Regions from separate parts of the Paenibacillus sp. FSL L8-0502 genome, predicted to be linked through region 2. Evidence: predicted binding sites of a transcription regulator. Region 2 holds the regulator's gene; the other holds the start of a gene.

Region 1 (8,551 bases), 970 kb from region 2:
AGACGGGGGATGTTGCTTGAAACAGACGATGATGAGAAGATACGTATTCTCGGAGACACGTTAAAAAAAGCGAGCAACATTACAGTCACGGCCTTACGTGCTCCGAGACTGGTTGATATATTGGCAGTAAGACATGGCCGTTACATCGATCGGGATTCGGATGATCGTAAAACATTTCGCTTTACACGCGATGAGCTTGGGTTGCTGGTCGATTTTTTGGGTGAAGTATTAAAGAGGGACGGCAATCAGGTAATCGGTCTTCGCGGGATGCCACGTGTGGGCAAAACGGAATCCATTATTGCCAGTAGTGTATGCGCAATGAAGCGTTGGACTTTTGTATCTTCGACGCTACTACGACAGACGGTACGCAGTCAGCTCTCTGAAGAAGAAATGAACCCAAACAATGTGTTTATTATTGATGGTATTGTGAGTACAATTCGGTCAAATGAAAGACATTATCACCTGCTTCAGGAAATTATGAGCATGCCAAGTACTAAAGTGATTGAGCATCCTGATGTATTTGTACGTGAGTCGGGATACAGCTTTGACGATTTCAATATCATTATTGAACTTCGCAATAATCCGGCTGAGGAAATTATTTATGATACCTTTACAGCCAGTTATACAGAAGATCTTTAAATAAGCGTAATTACACAAGGAGATGATGACATGTCAGAACTGGGTCAGCAATTAAAGGAGGCCCGGCTGCAAAAAGGATTGAGCCTTGACGATGTTCAGGAAATGACGAAGATACGCAAACGTTATCTGGAAGCCATTGAGACGGGCGATTACAAAGTGCTGCCGGGAAGCTTTTATGTCAGAGCTTTTATTAAAACATACGCTGAAACGGTCGGGTTGAATCCTGATGAGATTCTGGAAGGGCATCAAAGCAATGTGCCTGAACCTGAACCGGAAGCAGTCATGGAGCCTGTTACACAGAAACGCTCCAGCCGTCCCGCCACGATTGGTAATCTTAAATGGTTGCCTACAGCGTTAATGTGGCTTTTTCTAGTTCTCATTGTTGGGGTTATTTATGCTTATTGGGTGAGCAACAACCATTCAACTCCAAAAACAGCAGAAAACACAACACCGATTACTACACCAAGTACAACACCAAATACAACACCAAGTACAACACCGAGTACAACACCAAACACGTCTACTCCTGATACCACTACGACACAGCCGAACAATGGTCAAACGACGGCTCCAAATGGTGCTGGTGGGCAGACTCCTGGTGCGGGGCAAACCGGGCAAACTCAGCCAAATGGTACGGGGAATACGGATGCTACTACTCCAAATACTGGACAACAGCCGGATACGACTACTCCACAACAAGGTGTAACTGTGGCACAGGACGGCAAGCAAGGCAAGACGACGATTTTTAAAGTTTCCAGTGCAACGGGAGCCACAGCCAAGGTTGATATTAAAGCTACGGGTGAAAGCTGGCTTGAAGTGTACAAGGGAGAAAATTCCCGTGGAGAAAAGCTGAGTTATGGTATGACTAAAAGTGGAGATGCCATGTCTTTCGATATTGGTCCAGAAGGTTTATATATCAAATCAGGGCGGTCTTCTGCCACAGATATTTCCGTAGCAGGTCAACCGATAACAGATAATAAATCGACTACTCGTGTACTGATACAGCAAGGAGAAGCCTCTTCGACCGGAACGAGTGCAGGGGTGACGGGTTTACCTGCAGATTCTACGACAGGTAGCAGTACGGATTCAGCACAAAGTGGTACAGATTCTACAACTACTAATGGTGAATAAACGCCTTGGTGCGAGGAAATACTAATGACTGTAATTCCTGGAAAGGCAGTCATTTCATTTTCCGCAAAGTGAGGTGTATACGTTATGACCGTCAGCTGGATTGTGACTGGGCTCGGTATAATTGTCAGTTTACTGGGCTATTATCTGACACCGAATGCATGGGGCTATGGCATACTGGGCTTTGGTCTTGCTCACATTGTGCTTGGACTTTTGGATATGTTCCGAACTCCAACACGAAGCCATAATTAGATATTTTGACCGTAAATGAAATAAAGGCGTTTTTGTCAGGAAAACTGGCAAGAACGCCTTTTTAGTCAACCGATTATTGGATTTTTGTAAATGACTAGCCTATAATTAGATATTGAACTTTGTTGTGGAAAGGAAAGTGAAACGATGGCTTCAGAAAATTCATTTGATATCGTCTCCAAAATGGATATGCAGGAGTTAACAAATGCGGTTCATCAGACGGAGCGTGAAATTGAAACACGATTTGATTTCAAGGATAGCAAAAGTAGCCTCAAGCTTGAGAAAGAAGCTCTTACGATTGCATCGGAAGACGAATACAAGCTGAATGCGGTGATTGATATTTTGCAATCTAAAATGGCCAAACGAGGTCTGTCTCTCAAAAATGTGGAGTATGGCAAATTGGAACCCGCTTCTCTAGGTTCAGTGCGTCAGCGTCTTTCGCTGAAGCAGGGAATTGATCAGGAGAATGCCAAGAAAATTAACATTCTTATTCGGGACTCCAAGCTAAAAGTTAAAAGTCAGATTCAAGGTGATCAAATCCGGGTTACCGGGAAAAACAGGGATGATTTACAGGCGATCATTCAATTGCTACGTAAAGCTGATTTGCCATTGGAGCTTCAATTTACAAACATGAAATAAAGACGTTTTCCCTCATATATTTTGCAGGAAAAACGTTGCTTGATGTGCGGCAGGTTATTTTGACATGCGTTTTGTGCCATATTATACTTGTAACGAAAATGCAGACAATTCAGGTGTATAGCGCTCGCCGAAAGCGATTTACATAGGGTTGAATTTAATCCGAAAACTGCCATTTGTAATCAAGTACGATAATCAGGGGAGAGTGTGTTGTGAATTTACCCAACAGAATTACAATAACGCGGATTTGCCTTATCCCGGTGATGATGCTGGCTTTGCTGGTGGACTTTGATTTTTATCCGCCACCGATTGAGATCGGAGCTTTCAAGCTGCCGTATAATCAGCTGATTGCGGCTATCATTTTCCTTGTAGCAGCCAGCACGGACGGTCTTGACGGGTATTTGGCACGTAAAAATAATATGGTCACCAATTTGGGCAAGCTGTTGGACCCCCTTGCTGATAAGCTTTTGGTAACCGCCATTTTGGTTTCCTTGGTAGAAATGGGGAAAATTGATTCGTGGATTGTTGTTGTGATTGTTAGCCGTGAGTTTGCGGTTACGGGGCTGCGTCAGATTGCCTTGCTGGATGGGTCTGTGGTTGCTGCAAGCAATTGGGGCAAATTAAAGACGATCATTCAGATTGTTGCTATAGTAGCGCTGCTCATTAATAATTTCCCGTTTGTTTTTCTTGGTATACCGTTTGATTTAATAGCGATATGGGCAGCGGTGTTGATCACCATTTATTCGGGTATTGATTATTTCGTGAAAAATATCCATTTGCTGAGCTCCTCCAAGGTTTAACAGTATAAATTTTATGGAAACAGCAATAGGGACTAAACTTATTGCTGTTTCTTTATATAATTCCCATCATATTCGCAGTACAGGAGGAAGAATTGATGAAAGCTGAAATAATTGCGGTAGGAACAGAGTTATTGCTCGGACAAATAGTGAATACAAATGCTCAATATTTGTCACAAGAGTTGGCTACAATTGGAATCGATGTATATTTTCAGACTGTGGTTGGCGATAACATAGATCGGCTTCAGGAAGCCATAAGAATTGCTCAGAAGCGTGCGGATATTATTTTATTTTCTGGCGGTCTGGGACCGACCCAGGATGATTTGACGAAAGATGCGATAGCGTCTGTATTGGGGCGAAAATTGCACATAGATCGTCTTGCAATGGACAAGCTAGATCAATTTTTTCGTAACCGTGGGGTAGAAATGACCGAAAATAACCGCCGGCAGGCGCTTTCTATTGAAGGTGCTACTCCGCTTGAAAATGAGACAGGGCTAGCTGTGGGCGACGCAATTGCACAGGATGGTAAATTTTATGTAGTTTTGCCTGGACCTCCTAAGGAACTCAAACCGATGTTTGCAAACCAGGCCAAACCTTGGTTGCTTCAGCAGGCATTGAGCGGTGAGGAAATGCCAATTTATTCAAAAATGCTAAAATTTGCAGGGATTGGTGAGTCAGCTCTTGAAACCCGTTTGTTAGATCTGATCCAATCCCAGACAGACCCCACGATTGCTCCTTATGCCAAGGAAGGGGAAGTCACGATCCGTATATCCACCAAGGCGGCCAGCGAAAGTGAAGCATTGATTAAGCTGACGGCTACGGAAGTAGAAATTCAGCAGCGTCTTTCGGAATTTATGTATGCAAGCGAAGATGTTACGCTGGAGAAGGTTATCGTAGATCTAATGGCCAATCGCGGACTCACTGTGAGTGCGGCAGAAAGCTGTACAGGTGGAATGCTGATGGAACACCTCACTTCTATACCTGGCAGTGCTACTATGTTTCAAGGTGGCATCGTGTGCTATTCCAATGAAATGAAGATGAAATTACTCAACGTGCCTTGTGATTATTTGGAAGGGGATCAAGCGCCAGGTGCAGTGAGTAAGGAAGTGGCCCTTGTGCTTGCAGAGCAGGCGAGAATGATCATGGACAGCGATTTTGGACTTTCAGTTACTGGTGTAGCCGGGCCTGGGTATTCCGAACGGAAGCCAGTCGGTCTAGTGTATATTGGCATTGCTGAACGCGACAAGGAAACGGAAGTACATGAACTGAGACTGAGTGGTAACCGCGAAACAATCCGACTGCGATCAGTCAAAGCGATTCTGTACAGATTGTGGCGCAGGCTGGTAGAGAACGAGAAACTCTCTTAATCATCTATGTACAGTGTGGGTCGTAGAGTTGTTTTAGATAGATATTCATGATATAATCACCTTATCGGAAGAACCGTTGCAAAGCCTTTTGCCAGCGGTTCTTTTTTTGTTTTAAGAGACAGGTGTAATTACAGAAGAGAGCTGTGTGAATAAAAAAAACGAATGTATGTTCGAAAAAATGCTTGGCAAGCGTGTCAAAACAAGGTATTATTAAAGTACAAACAATGAAGGATGTGAGTTTATTGTCAGATCGTCGTGCTGCGCTGGATATGGCGCTCCGTCAAATAGAAAAGCAATTTGGTAAAGGTTCCATTATGAAGTTGGGTGAGTCTACCCACATGCAAGTGGAAACGATCCCCAGTGGTTCGATTGCTTTGGATATTGCGTTAGGAACGGGCGGCTTTCCAAGAGGCCGGGTTATTGAAATATACGGACCGGAATCATCCGGTAAAACGACAGTAGCTCTTCACGCTATCGCAGAGGTGCAAAAAACAGGCGGACAAGCCGCCTTTATCGACGCCGAGCATGCGCTTGATCCGTCGTATGCAAGCAAGCTGGGTGTCAATATTGATGAGTTGTTACTATCGCAACCAGATACAGGAGAGCAGGCGCTTGAGATTGCCGAAGCCCTTGTACGTAGTGGAGCAGTAGACATTGTAGTTGTTGACTCCGTAGCGGCACTTGTGCCGAAGGCAGAGATTGAAGGCGAAATGGGAGATTCCCACGTCGGTCTTCAAGCACGTCTGATGTCGCAGGCATTGCGTAAGCTGTCTGGAGCCATTAACAAATCGAAAACTATTGCTATTTTTATTAACCAGCTACGTGAAAAAGTAGGTGTTATGTTCGGTAACCCTGAAACAACACCAGGTGGACGTGCCTTGAAGTTTTACTCTACGGTACGTTTGGATGTTCGTCGTATTGAAAGTTTGAAAATGGGTAACGACATTGTGGGTAACCGCACACGTATTAAAGTCGTGAAGAATAAAGTTGCCCCTCCATTCCGTCAGGCTGAAGTGGACATTATGTACGGTGAGGGCATTTCCAAAGAAGGTAGCTTGATCGATATCGGTACGGAGCATGACATTGTCGACAAGAGTGGAGCTTGGTATTCCTACGAAGGTGAGCGCCTTGGTCAGGGACGTGAGAATGCGAAGCAATTTTTGAAGGAAAATCCGAACATTGCTAGTACGATCGAGCAAAAAATTCGGGTGGCAAGCAATTTGATTACGACGGTTGCTCCGCCTACAGAAGAAGAGTTGGCACAGCAAGCCAAGGAAGAACAGGAATTGTTGGAGCTTGAATAAAGCTTGGTGAATCCTGATTTGTGAACTGGAGCCAGGGTTATGGCACAATCCGGTTGAATAGCATGATTCTGATGCCCTGCACAGTTGTGCAGGGCATTTTTGCATCAATTAAAGCTGCTTTATCAGCGGAATCTAACTTTTGCGTAGCAGTTGTCCAAAGACTGCTTTCGTGAATTTCAAAGTGAGGGAAATATATTGCAGTTGGACGATGAAGATGAATATTCTGCGGAAGCAAATAAGCAACAAGAAATTTCTCTTTTTCCGGATCATGAGGAATTGATGATTACTAGGGTAGAGCAGGGACAGGGACGCAAACGTGGACGCTATATCATTCATTTTGGCCCGTATTCACTGTCTGTATTAGAAGATGTAATGATCAAGTACAATATGTTCAAAGGAACGTTATTCGTCAAAAAAGAACTGGAAGATATTGTTCTGGCAGATGAAAAGCAACAGGCCTATGTACTCGCGCTTCGATATTTGGGGCGAAAGCCTCGCACACGTCAGGAAATTGCCCAGCGTTTGGTGCAAAAAGAACTGGATCAGTCTGTTATTGACGAAGTAATGGTCCGACTGGAAAGGGAGCAACTCGTGGATGATGATTTGTACGCCCGCCAATGGGCAAGGCAGCGTATAACTAGCCAACGTAAGGGGAAGATGTGGGTTAGGCAAGAACTCCGTCAGAAAGGCATCTCTAAAGCCTCTATTGGGGAAGCGTTAGGTGAAATCACCGATAATGAGGAGTGGGAGAGTGCTTTGACGATCGGACGTAAGAAATGGAATCAGGTACGTGGTGATATAATGGAGAAAAAAAGGAAAACCTACCCTTTTCTCATGAGACGCGGATATTCGGGGGATATGACACGCCGAGTGGTCAATCATCTCACTGCGGCCGAGCATGACGCTGCTTCAGATGACGAGGAATTGTTGCAGTGGGAGGAATAATTGCCAAACGGCTGCTGAACCTTGGGCTAGTATGAACGGATAGGATGAGCTAGTTATTACATGGAAAGCTGCATGGTACTCTACTAATGTTTGCATTCCCTTGACAATGCCATTTGTCAAATAATAAAATATATATGAAACGATACTTGTGGAACGCCCTTTTTCCTTCCAAAAAAGCGGAATCCACCGGTGAGTTCTCATCGCCAAATAACAAGTGATGCCGCTATGCCAGGCGGAATTGTACATGTGAAAGCATGTGCATATGAAATGAAACGACCTTGTGTCGTTATCTTAGTTTGACGATCAAAGTAAATGTGACAATTGCAAAAAGTCCCAAGGAATGCCTTGGAGGAACCAACGGGGAGGTGAACAGTATGATGACTGCGATCTGGTTCGTTCTCGTTGCTGTAGCCGCGTTATTCTTTGGGTTCGGGATTGGTTATTTTATTCGCAAATCTATTGCAGAAGCTAAGATCTCCAGTGCGGAAGAAGCTGCCGCGCAAATCGTGGAGAACGCGAAAAAAGAGGCAGAAGCGCTGAAGAAGGAAACGGTATTGGAAGCGAAAGATGAAATTCACCGCATCCGTGCCGAAGCTGAAAAAGAAACTCGTGAACGTCGCAATGAAATTCAACGACAGGAACGAAGATTGCTGCAAAAAGAAGAATCGCTGGATAAAAAATTGGAATCGCTGGAACGCAAAGAAGAACAGGTGGCCAACAAAGAGAAACGAATCGATGAAACCCAGCAGCAAATTGATTTGATTTACAAGAGTCAGGTAACTGAGTTGGAGCGTATTTCCAATCTGACGATGGAGGATGCAAGAAGTATTATTCTGACCAACGTAGAGCAGGAAGTTCGTCATGAAACAGCTCAGATGATTAAAGAAATTGAACAGCAGGCCAAAGAAGAAGCGGACAAAAAGTCTCGTGAAATCATCACACTGGCCATCCAACGCTGTGCGGCAGATCATGTAGCAGAAACGACGGTTTCTGTCGTCACATTGCCGAACGAAGAAATGAAAGGCCGGATTATCGGGCGCGAAGGCCGTAATATCCGTGCACTTGAAACCCTTACAGGAATTGACCTCATTATTGATGATACGCCGGAAGCTGTTATTTTGTCCGGATTTGATCCGATTCGTAGAGAGATTGCGCGTACTGCGCTTGAAAAGCTCGTAGCGGACGGACGGATACATCCGGCTCGTATTGAAGAGATGGTGGAAAAATCCCGTAAAGAGGTGGACGAACGAATCCGTGAATATGGTGAGCAGGCCACCTTTGAGGTGGGCGTGCATAGCTTGCATCCGGATTTGATCAAGATCTTGGGACGTCTTAAGTTCCGTACGAGTTACGGACAGAACGTATTAAAGCACTCGATGGAAGTTGCATACTTGACAGGTCTAATGGCCGGGGAACTGGGCGAAGACGTTGTACTGGCAAGACGGGCAGGATTGCTGCATGACATCGGGAAGGCGCTGGATCACGA
Region 2 (8,551 bases):
CGACTTTACTTCCGAAGATAGAGAGATATTTAATAAATTAACGGAAAAATAGAAGCTATCATAAACAAATGTGGTAGCAAGGGAGATTTAACTTGTTCACAAAGGTTAACTTAACATGCGCCTTTAGTTGAGCTATTGTTATGTAAGTATTTTAAATTTATAAAGAATGGTTACCACCAGTGGTGATATTATGATTATTAAAATTGAAGGTTTCTTTTTTCAGAATTTGATTACTGGTCCCCTATGCACACAAGAAGAACTATATCAAAAGTATATACAAGCAAAAATGCTGAGTCTTAATATTAGAGATTTACCTGATATATTTTGTCGACTTCATAATTTTGATCGATTACGTTTTGAAGATGACACAGAGGTTGGTTTCGTGATTGATACAGATACGGACAGGATATATAGACCGATATATTGATATTTAAAGCGATGTATTCGAAAGATATCTTCCCATCTCCTTTAATTACAAGTAATGAAGGACTCACATAACTGGCTACTATATTCGATTTTATAATCAAAGTCGATCACAACGAAAGTTAAATAAGTTGCCTCCGAAAGAATATCGAAAGCAGCTTATAGTCTAGGGGCTTTTTTCCGTGTCTATAAAATGGGGACTTGACCACTAGCTAAGCTAGTGTTTTTTTATTTACCTGCATGCCCTATCATAGAACGTATTTAAACATATATTAAGGTAACGACAAATAAAGGAGGTTAAAAGAGATGGGTGCCTATGAAAATACAGGTGGCGGCGGTGTATGGACTTCTACAGCGGCAATTTTAGTGCTCTTTATTCTCTTAGTTATCATCACTAAATCACTTTGGGTTTAGTTTGTAAAAAGAACTGTTGGAAAATATCACTTCACTCATGGATATTCAATAGTTGAGCCCATTGAGCGCATAAGCTATTTGGCAATAGCCACCGTATTCGCTTCTCTTTCGGCAAATACTTGGTGGATTCCTGCCATAATAGTTTTGCGCTTATTGTATTTCATTTTATCTTTTCAGTAGCGAGTCAAGACCACTGCTGGCTTATCAGGCTTCTGTTAGATAAAATTCTCAAAGAGATGGTAGGATGAAGGTTGAAGTAAACAAATGTAATTACAGCATCAAAAAACCAATATATCTAAAGAGTAATGTTACTTTTACCACAGTAGGTAAGGGGCTACAGTGCTGCAAATTGATGCTAACTAGGGTTTAACTTCGAACAATTCAAACCGGGTATTGAATGTAATTATTTAAAATTTAACAGTAGATGGTGAAGCAGCAACCGAGCCTGATAAAGCACCTAGTTATGATATAATTGCAAATTATGGTATTCCGTTGGAAGGTAGTAGCTATGTGAACGATAAGGTACTCTTTGAGAAAGAACATAGAGATTAAAATACAAATATGGGGCTCCATATAAAAGGATTTTCCGACGTAACGGTACAGAATAGTGAATTTCACGACAACGGTGGGGGTTCTAAAAAATAGCCAAAGCCCATACATGTATTGTGACGATACGTGAGCTTTAGCTTTAACTAATTGCCCAAAAAGCACCAATAACTCACAATAATGACCTTGCCAGTACGAAATCACAACTAATACATATGGAGAAGTTAGTACCAAGAGTGTGAAAATTAAGACTATGAAACTGCTATTAACGGTCGGCAAACCGCTTGACAACGATTGATCCACGCCGGATCGTAGCCTTTTCCACTGCTCTAAAGTCGGCTTGATTCCAAAAGTGTATTTAAGTAAGTGAATACTCTAAATAAATCGAAAAGCTCTGTTACCCTAATTGGTCGGCAGAGCTTTTAAATGTTCACGGTTTTTAAAATATATCCAGGTATTCTTTCTGGAATTTGATGAAATCTTGTACACTGTCGTGATAGGTAAATCTACCGCCATTTTTATCAATAATCCAGTTGATATTCTCGTCATTTAACAAGATTCCATACATGCAGTGATGAAGCAGTTCAATTTGCTTTTCATCCCTAATTCGGATCAAATGTTTTTCTTGTTCGATAATGAGGTACCATTTCGTTTCTGTTTCATCTACATCCGCATCCACATACAGTATTGATACCGACAAGGGGAATGGCCAGTCAAACCATTGTCCTCGCTTGTCTTCTCTATAACCTTCAAATGCCATGGTTATTCCCTCCTACTTGGATAATTTCCTGATTAGTTTAAATGTATCTAACGTGCTGCGATTGTACGCTTAATTAGGTTCTTGTCTTATCCTACTGGCACAGGAATATCGCCCCCATATTCTTCTCCTTGGCTTCACGTACACCATCATAAACATCTGTAAAAGTTCAGTGTCACTTTGGCAACCGTCTAATTCCGCTATTGTTGCACAATAGTTGTATCCGCTTTTATCGTTCATTGTTCTGATCTGTACAGTATACGGAAAACGACAGGTAATAAAGAAGCTGAACGCTTTGTTACCCGATATCAAAACGCTATTACCAATACTGTACAATTATTCTACTGAGCAATGACGAGGTCCAACATGAAGGACTGGAGATAAGAACAGGTAGCAGTGTAATGGACATAAAGGCGCGTCTGCTGGTTTTGGAAGAGGGGACCACAAGAGCGATATACGCTCTATATTGTAATCATAGGGGGCTGGGATGGTGACCAAAAGATCATTACATTTTCTCGTATGGAAATAGGCGCTGTATTAAACCTCCAATGATATGGTGCAAGGATACACTCATGTCTTGAATGTATCTTATTTCTGGAGGGTCAAAAGTGAAAACCCCTTATTCACAGTCCGTTTTGAGCTATAACCAAATTTTAATGTGGCTTTGTGTTCTTTCGTTTTTTAGTGTGTTAAATGAAATGGTTCTTAATATCTCTTTACCTGATATTGCTGATGAATTCAATAAGACACCAGCCATTACAAATTGGGTGAATACTGCCTTTATGCTAAGTTTCTCTATAGGAACAGCTATATACGGAAAGTTATCTGATCAGTTAGGTATTAAAAGGTTGCTCCTGTTTGGAATCATAGTGAATTGCATAGGATCATTAATTGGATTTGTGGGACATACTTTTTTTCCAACACTTATCTTGGGACGATTTATACAAGGGATTGGTGCAGCTGCATTTCCTTCACTTGTGATGGTCGTAGTTGCTCGCTATATCCCAAAAGAAAACAGGGGAAAGGCAATATGGCCTCATCGGGTCTATCGTAGCAATGGGTGAAGGGATAGGACCGGCTATTGGTGGGGTGATTGCTCATTATATTCATTGGTCTTATTTACTGCTTCTTCCTGTTTTAACGTTTGTAACTGTTCCCTTCCTGATAAAATTATTGAAAAAGGAAGTCATTTCAAAGGGCTCGTTTGACATTGCAGGAATCGTGCTTATATCTCTAGGTATTGTATTGTTTATGTTGTATACAACTTCTTACAGAATTTCTTTTCTGGTGATAAGTGTTCTATTTTTCTTGATCTTTTTAAAACATATCAGACAAGTAACCAATCCTTTTGTTGATTCTTCATTGGGGGAAAATACTGCATTTATGATAGGAATCCTTTGTGGGGGGCTTATGTTTGGTACCGTAGCTGGATTTGTTTCTATGGTCCCTTATATGATGAAAGACGTTCACCACTTAAGTACCGCAATGATTGGCAGTGGAATTATTTTTCCTGGAACGATGAGTGTTATTTTCTTTGGTTTTCTTGGAGGAGCACTTGTTGATAAGAAAGGTTCCTTACATGTGCTAGCAGTCGGCGTTGCATTTCTTGCCGTCAGTTTTTTGGTAGCTGCTTTCTTTATTGAAATGACACCTTGGCTGATGTCTATTATTCTAGTCTTTGTTTTCGGTGGTCTTTCTTTTATTAAAACAGTAATATCCACTATTGTTTCAAGTAGTTTAAAACAAGAAGAAGCTGGCGCAGGAATGAGCTTGCTTAATTTTATAAGCTTTTTATCAGAAGGAGCGGGGATTTCAGTTGTAGGAGGCTTATTGTCAATACGTCTTATTCATCAAAAATTTATACCAATCATTAATTTTCCATCTGCTTATTTATATAACAATATGTTATTGATTTTTTCAGTGGTCATTATAATTAGCGGGATTTTAACTGTTATTGTATATAAACGTTCAGTTTCAGATTCCTGATAAGAGCAAAAAAGGATTACATGCTGAAAATGATCGCATCCTCACGTTTGAAGTAAGTGAATACTCTAAATAAATCAAAAGCTATGCTAACCTTCATTGGCCGGCAGAGTTTTGTGTGCTGATCAGTTTGATTTTACTAGATACGGGAAAAGTAGCAATGCAAAGTATGCGTACAAGATGGTATTGTTTTTAAATTCGGCCTTATTACAGAAGGATAGGCTAATTTGAATGCTTAAACTTATAATACCAAAAAATCCTTTTCTCATGGGCTGTGGAAAAATTAGAATATAGCATAGTATCAACTCCGCCGATTACAAAGTTATTTTTAGCATAGAATCGACAAGCTAAAATATTCACATCCTGTGTTTCAAGCATTAGACCAGCAAGGTTATTCTGCTTAGCCCACTCGGTTGCTTTACTCAATAAGGCTGCTCCGATTCCCTTGTGTCTCCAGTCTTTAGCGACGGCAATATCCTCAATTAGAGCATAGCCATTCCAATTAGTACAAAGTTTAATCTTCCCAACACAGTCGTTCTCATCATAATATAAAAAAATAGATTTTCCTTGTTCATTAATATAACTGATATCGACGTCATCATCCTCATACTGTTTAAAATATGGTTCGGGAAAACTTTCTTCTATATATGTCCAATTGTTGTTCTCGTATTTAGGTATAATCCTTCCGGACACAATAAAGCCGTTATTCTCATTTGACTTTTTAAAATCCCCCATATTTGAAAGTGACATTTTAATTATCATGGCTTGTCTCCTTCTGGTTTAATTTCTCTATGCACATTATTCTAAAAGAGAACCACTTTTTCCTGTCTGTTAGATTTATAAAAGAGTAAAATAGTAGCGACTGTTCAACTATGTGTGATATTTTAGATCCCCCTCCGCTTGCTTAAATGATTCATAGCAGTAGTTAGGTGTGCTATTTAACACAAAAAAGCAGGAAGAATTCCTCCCGCTTTTTGCATGGAAACAATTATTAACGTCTGCGTTGTCTATCGTTTACGCTAAACAAATTAACAGCCAGTGCGTTACCTCTTGCACGCGCAGTGGCTCTTTGATTGGAACGGATGTTCAATCTTCTTCTTCTTAAATCACGTCTGCAATGTCTTCTGCTCATAATATCACCTCCCTTCAAGAAATGAAGGTGCGGTTGAATCTTAGTGGCGTTTATGCTTACGCTTGGAAATTTTGATATTCAAGGCATTGGTTGCTAGTGCATTTCCGCTTCCTGTTTTAGCAGCTGCGGCTTGAAAGACTTTAACGACCAGATATCTGTTTTTCCCGATGCGATGCTTATACGTTTTAACTCTATTTCTGATCATCTGCATATCTCCTTTGCTTAGTTCTGCTATATATATATGTCAATTGTGATAGTAATGTATCAGCATAAATCTATTAGAAGCAAAAAGAAGCTAGTACCTATATCCCTAAAGGTTAACAAAAAAACTCATGCGAACCTGTCTTCGCCTTTTCAACTTTACGTTGCAGGAGATTTTACAGGCAGGTCGGCATGAGTCTAATGTGTAGAATAAAGATAATATGCAGTTTGTATGAAAATTATTTACTATTAAGGGTGTTAAGTTTTTTTTCGTAGTACGCCTCTTGGGCAAGAATATGATTCAGTTGTTCTGAGAGCTGTTTATATTCTTGGCTGGCCTCTGGGTAATTATTTCTTTCGGAAATTACAGCTTCAAGTTGCTTTTCTAAATACCTGAAATGGATGAGTATTTGTATGTACTGAATACGATCGTAGGTTGTTATGTGTGATTTCTCTTCTGCATACAAATGATCCATTGTTGGAACTGCACAGCTTACGACGATAAATATCATAACAAACGCTGAAATTATTATTTTTTTCATTTAATTCCTCCTACAGGGCTATGAGTAATTAATATACCATATTTAGCTAAAAGAAAGAAAGATCTATTAGTTTTGCCCACAACAGTATAGCTGTTCAAGATCAGTGGGGGATTATTTGAGACGATGAGGCTGATTTTATAGTAGATACAATAGGAATAGGTTGCTAAAAGGAAAGAATAGTTGTGAGATACATAGTAAGCATAATAACAATACAAAACCGGCTTGCCCTAGGCAGCCGGTTTTGTATTAGGGGATAGAATAACGGGGAAGGAAGAACGAGAAATCAGTGGAAGTCCCGGAAGAGTCCTACAACTTTGCCCAAAATACTGACGTGTGTCAGACGAAGCGGTTCAAAGGCTGGATTTTCAGGTTGAAGCCGGATATGATCTTTTTCTTTGTAGAAGGTTTTAACTGTAGCTTCGTCTTCATCTGTCATAGCTACAACAATATCGCCATTATCAGCGGTCTGCTGCTGACGTACGATTACATAGTCTCCGTTAGCAATCCCAGCCTCAATCATGCTTTCGCCTACAACAGATAACATGAATATTTTATCCTCACCAACAAAGTGTTGGGGAAGAGGAAAGTAATCTTCAATATTTTCTGTCGCCGTAATAGGAAGACCAGCGGTTACTTTGCCGACGACGGGGACACGACTAATGGAGTAATTAATCAAGTTGCTGTTATCCGATTCGTCTTGACCGAGTAACTCAATAGCCCGTGGTTTTGTAGGATCGCGGCGAATGAGTCCTTTTTTCTCTAAACGATCCAAATGACCGTGAACCGTAGAACTGGAGGCCAATCCGACAGCCTCGCCTATTTCGCGTACAGAAGGGGGGTATCCCTTTAGACGCACTTCATTGCGGATAAATTCAAGAATGGCCTGCTGGCGGCTCGAAATCTTAGACATACCGTATCAACCCCATTTAGTAACGTTTGGGAAAATTATAGCATAGAACCTCCGTTCGTACAAACATAAGTTCTAAATAATCCCTAAAAAAATTGCGAACTTTTGTTCTCTTTTCTATTGAACAAAACAAACGTTCGTGTTATATTGTGAAAACATAAGAACAAACGTTTGGAGGACACAACCATGATGAAATATAGCACCTATCAAAGTATTTTTCCAATGAATATAGAAAATTTACAGGAGACCCGAAAAGAGGGTAGGGCGCGTTTTATGCAGATTATTACCCATACTCTTTTACTTAAGCTTCTTATTATAGTGATTGTTGCTTGGATTGCAGGAGCAGGTGTACTTACGGTTTTCGCGGCTCCTTCAGCTTCCAAGGAAGAAGTGACTAAACTGACAGTACAACCTGGGGATACGTTGTGGCAGATTGCCGCGAATCATAAACCGGAACGAATGGATACACGAGTATATATAGAAGGAATTGTGCGGATTAACGGTTTAGAGGATCGGGGAGTGCAGGCAGGTCAGGTACTCAAGCTTCCTGACTTATGATCTATAGACTATTAGAGCTTGTCAGGGAGCGTAATACGGGAGCCTTGACAAGCTCTTTTCTACATGTCAAAGTGTATTATATCTTTGCTTTTATGGAGGGGACACAATTTGGATATAGACAGCTTGGTACAGCGCATTAATGAATTAGCGCGCAAAGCAAAATCCGAGGGATTAACAGAAGAGGAAACCACAGAACGTGCCAATCTTCGGGAAATTTATTTAGGTAACATTCGTCGTAATTTTCGGCAGCAGCTAGAAACGATTGAATTTGTGGACGATGATACATCGAAGGGAAATGACGGGCTGAAGCATTAATGTTGTTAAAGCGCCCAAGCCTGCAATTTGCCTTTTGTTTTAGGTACCTCTCATGGTATCTATATAGATCAGCTTTGAGGCAATTGTTTTAATGTAATATATCTGGGAAGGAATTGAGAGATGGCCCGATCATTTGAAAGAAAAGTACGCAAAAACACAGCGCATTTAAATAAATCGCGCAAAAAGCAAGGTATTCAAACCATTAGCGGCGCAGGTTCTGCAATGGATATTTTTCGTGGCCGTAATATTACTGTGCCAATTATGCTGGCTGGTCTTTCTGTATTGTACATGCTTATGAGTTACTTTTTGACTAAGACCGGTATGCGAGGGATGGATTGGCTTGTATTCGGCCTGTACTTGATGCTGGCTGTTATCTTTTTTATCCGTCGTCCTTATCTGAAAGTGGGAAAGGATACTCTCTATATGCTGAAAGGTGGTAGAGAACGTCCAATGACGGCAGGGGACATGAAAGCCATCAAGATTGAAAAGGGTTACGTAACCGTTGAAAGAAAAGGTAAGGGTGGTAATTTTATTTTCACAAAATCATTAGGTCGCTATGACACGGATGCCATTGCAGAGCGACTTGAGAAGTTTGCGCTATCCAATCAGATACAGGTTGACAAGAAATAACTGATTTAGCCTGTAGCTCTGTAACAAAGGCCGTATGATGTTATTTCATATAACATGCTGCGGCCGCTTGCTTAATATGGGCACACATAACGATTCAAATGCTTAATCAAGCAAATAGGCGTACATATACTGTGGAAAGAGAG

The links. Region 2 encodes LexA, which represses DNA repair genes until DNA is damaged. Its sites were predicted from a motif close to CGAACATATGTTCG; they were not measured.
Region 1: the regulator LexA is predicted to act here: its motif matches at 4,976-4,989, upstream of recA (recombinase RecA).

The regions. Positions count from the first base shown of each region.
Region 1 is NZ_CP151958.1:2,227,301-2,235,851, forward strand. It holds gene NSQ57_RS10125 (DUF3388 domain-containing protein) at 1-639, shown strand, start outside; gene NSQ57_RS10130 (RodZ domain-containing protein) at 670-1,770, shown strand; gene NSQ57_RS10135 (hypothetical protein) at 1,855-2,019, shown strand; gene NSQ57_RS10140 (YajQ family cyclic di-GMP-binding protein) at 2,164-2,655, shown strand; gene pgsA (CDP-diacylglycerol--glycerol-3-phosphate 3-phosphatidyltransferase) at 2,865-3,452, shown strand; gene NSQ57_RS10150 (competence/damage-inducible protein A) at 3,548-4,816, shown strand; gene recA (recombinase RecA) at 5,059-6,120, shown strand; gene NSQ57_RS10160 (RecX family transcriptional regulator) at 6,316-7,065, shown strand; gene rny (ribonuclease Y) at 7,440-8,551, shown strand, end outside.
Region 2 is NZ_CP151958.1:3,201,280-3,209,830, reverse strand. It holds gene NSQ57_RS13655 (hypothetical protein) at 1-52, shown strand, start outside; gene NSQ57_RS13650 (sporulation protein YjcZ) at 730-837, shown strand; gene NSQ57_RS13645 (hypothetical protein) at 1,823-2,143, opposite strand; partial or broken gene tet (Tet(L)/Tet(K)/Tet(45) family tetracycline efflux MFS transporter) at 2,749-4,126, shown strand; gene NSQ57_RS13635 (GNAT family N-acetyltransferase) at 4,346-4,885, opposite strand; gene NSQ57_RS13630 (hypothetical protein) at 5,115-5,255, opposite strand; gene NSQ57_RS13625 (hypothetical protein) at 5,296-5,460, opposite strand; gene NSQ57_RS13620 (hypothetical protein) at 5,696-5,998, opposite strand; gene lexA (transcriptional repressor LexA) at 6,282-6,908, opposite strand; gene NSQ57_RS13610 (LysM peptidoglycan-binding domain-containing protein) at 7,095-7,463, shown strand; gene NSQ57_RS13605 (DUF896 domain-containing protein) at 7,572-7,778, shown strand; gene NSQ57_RS13600 (hypothetical protein) at 7,899-8,408, shown strand.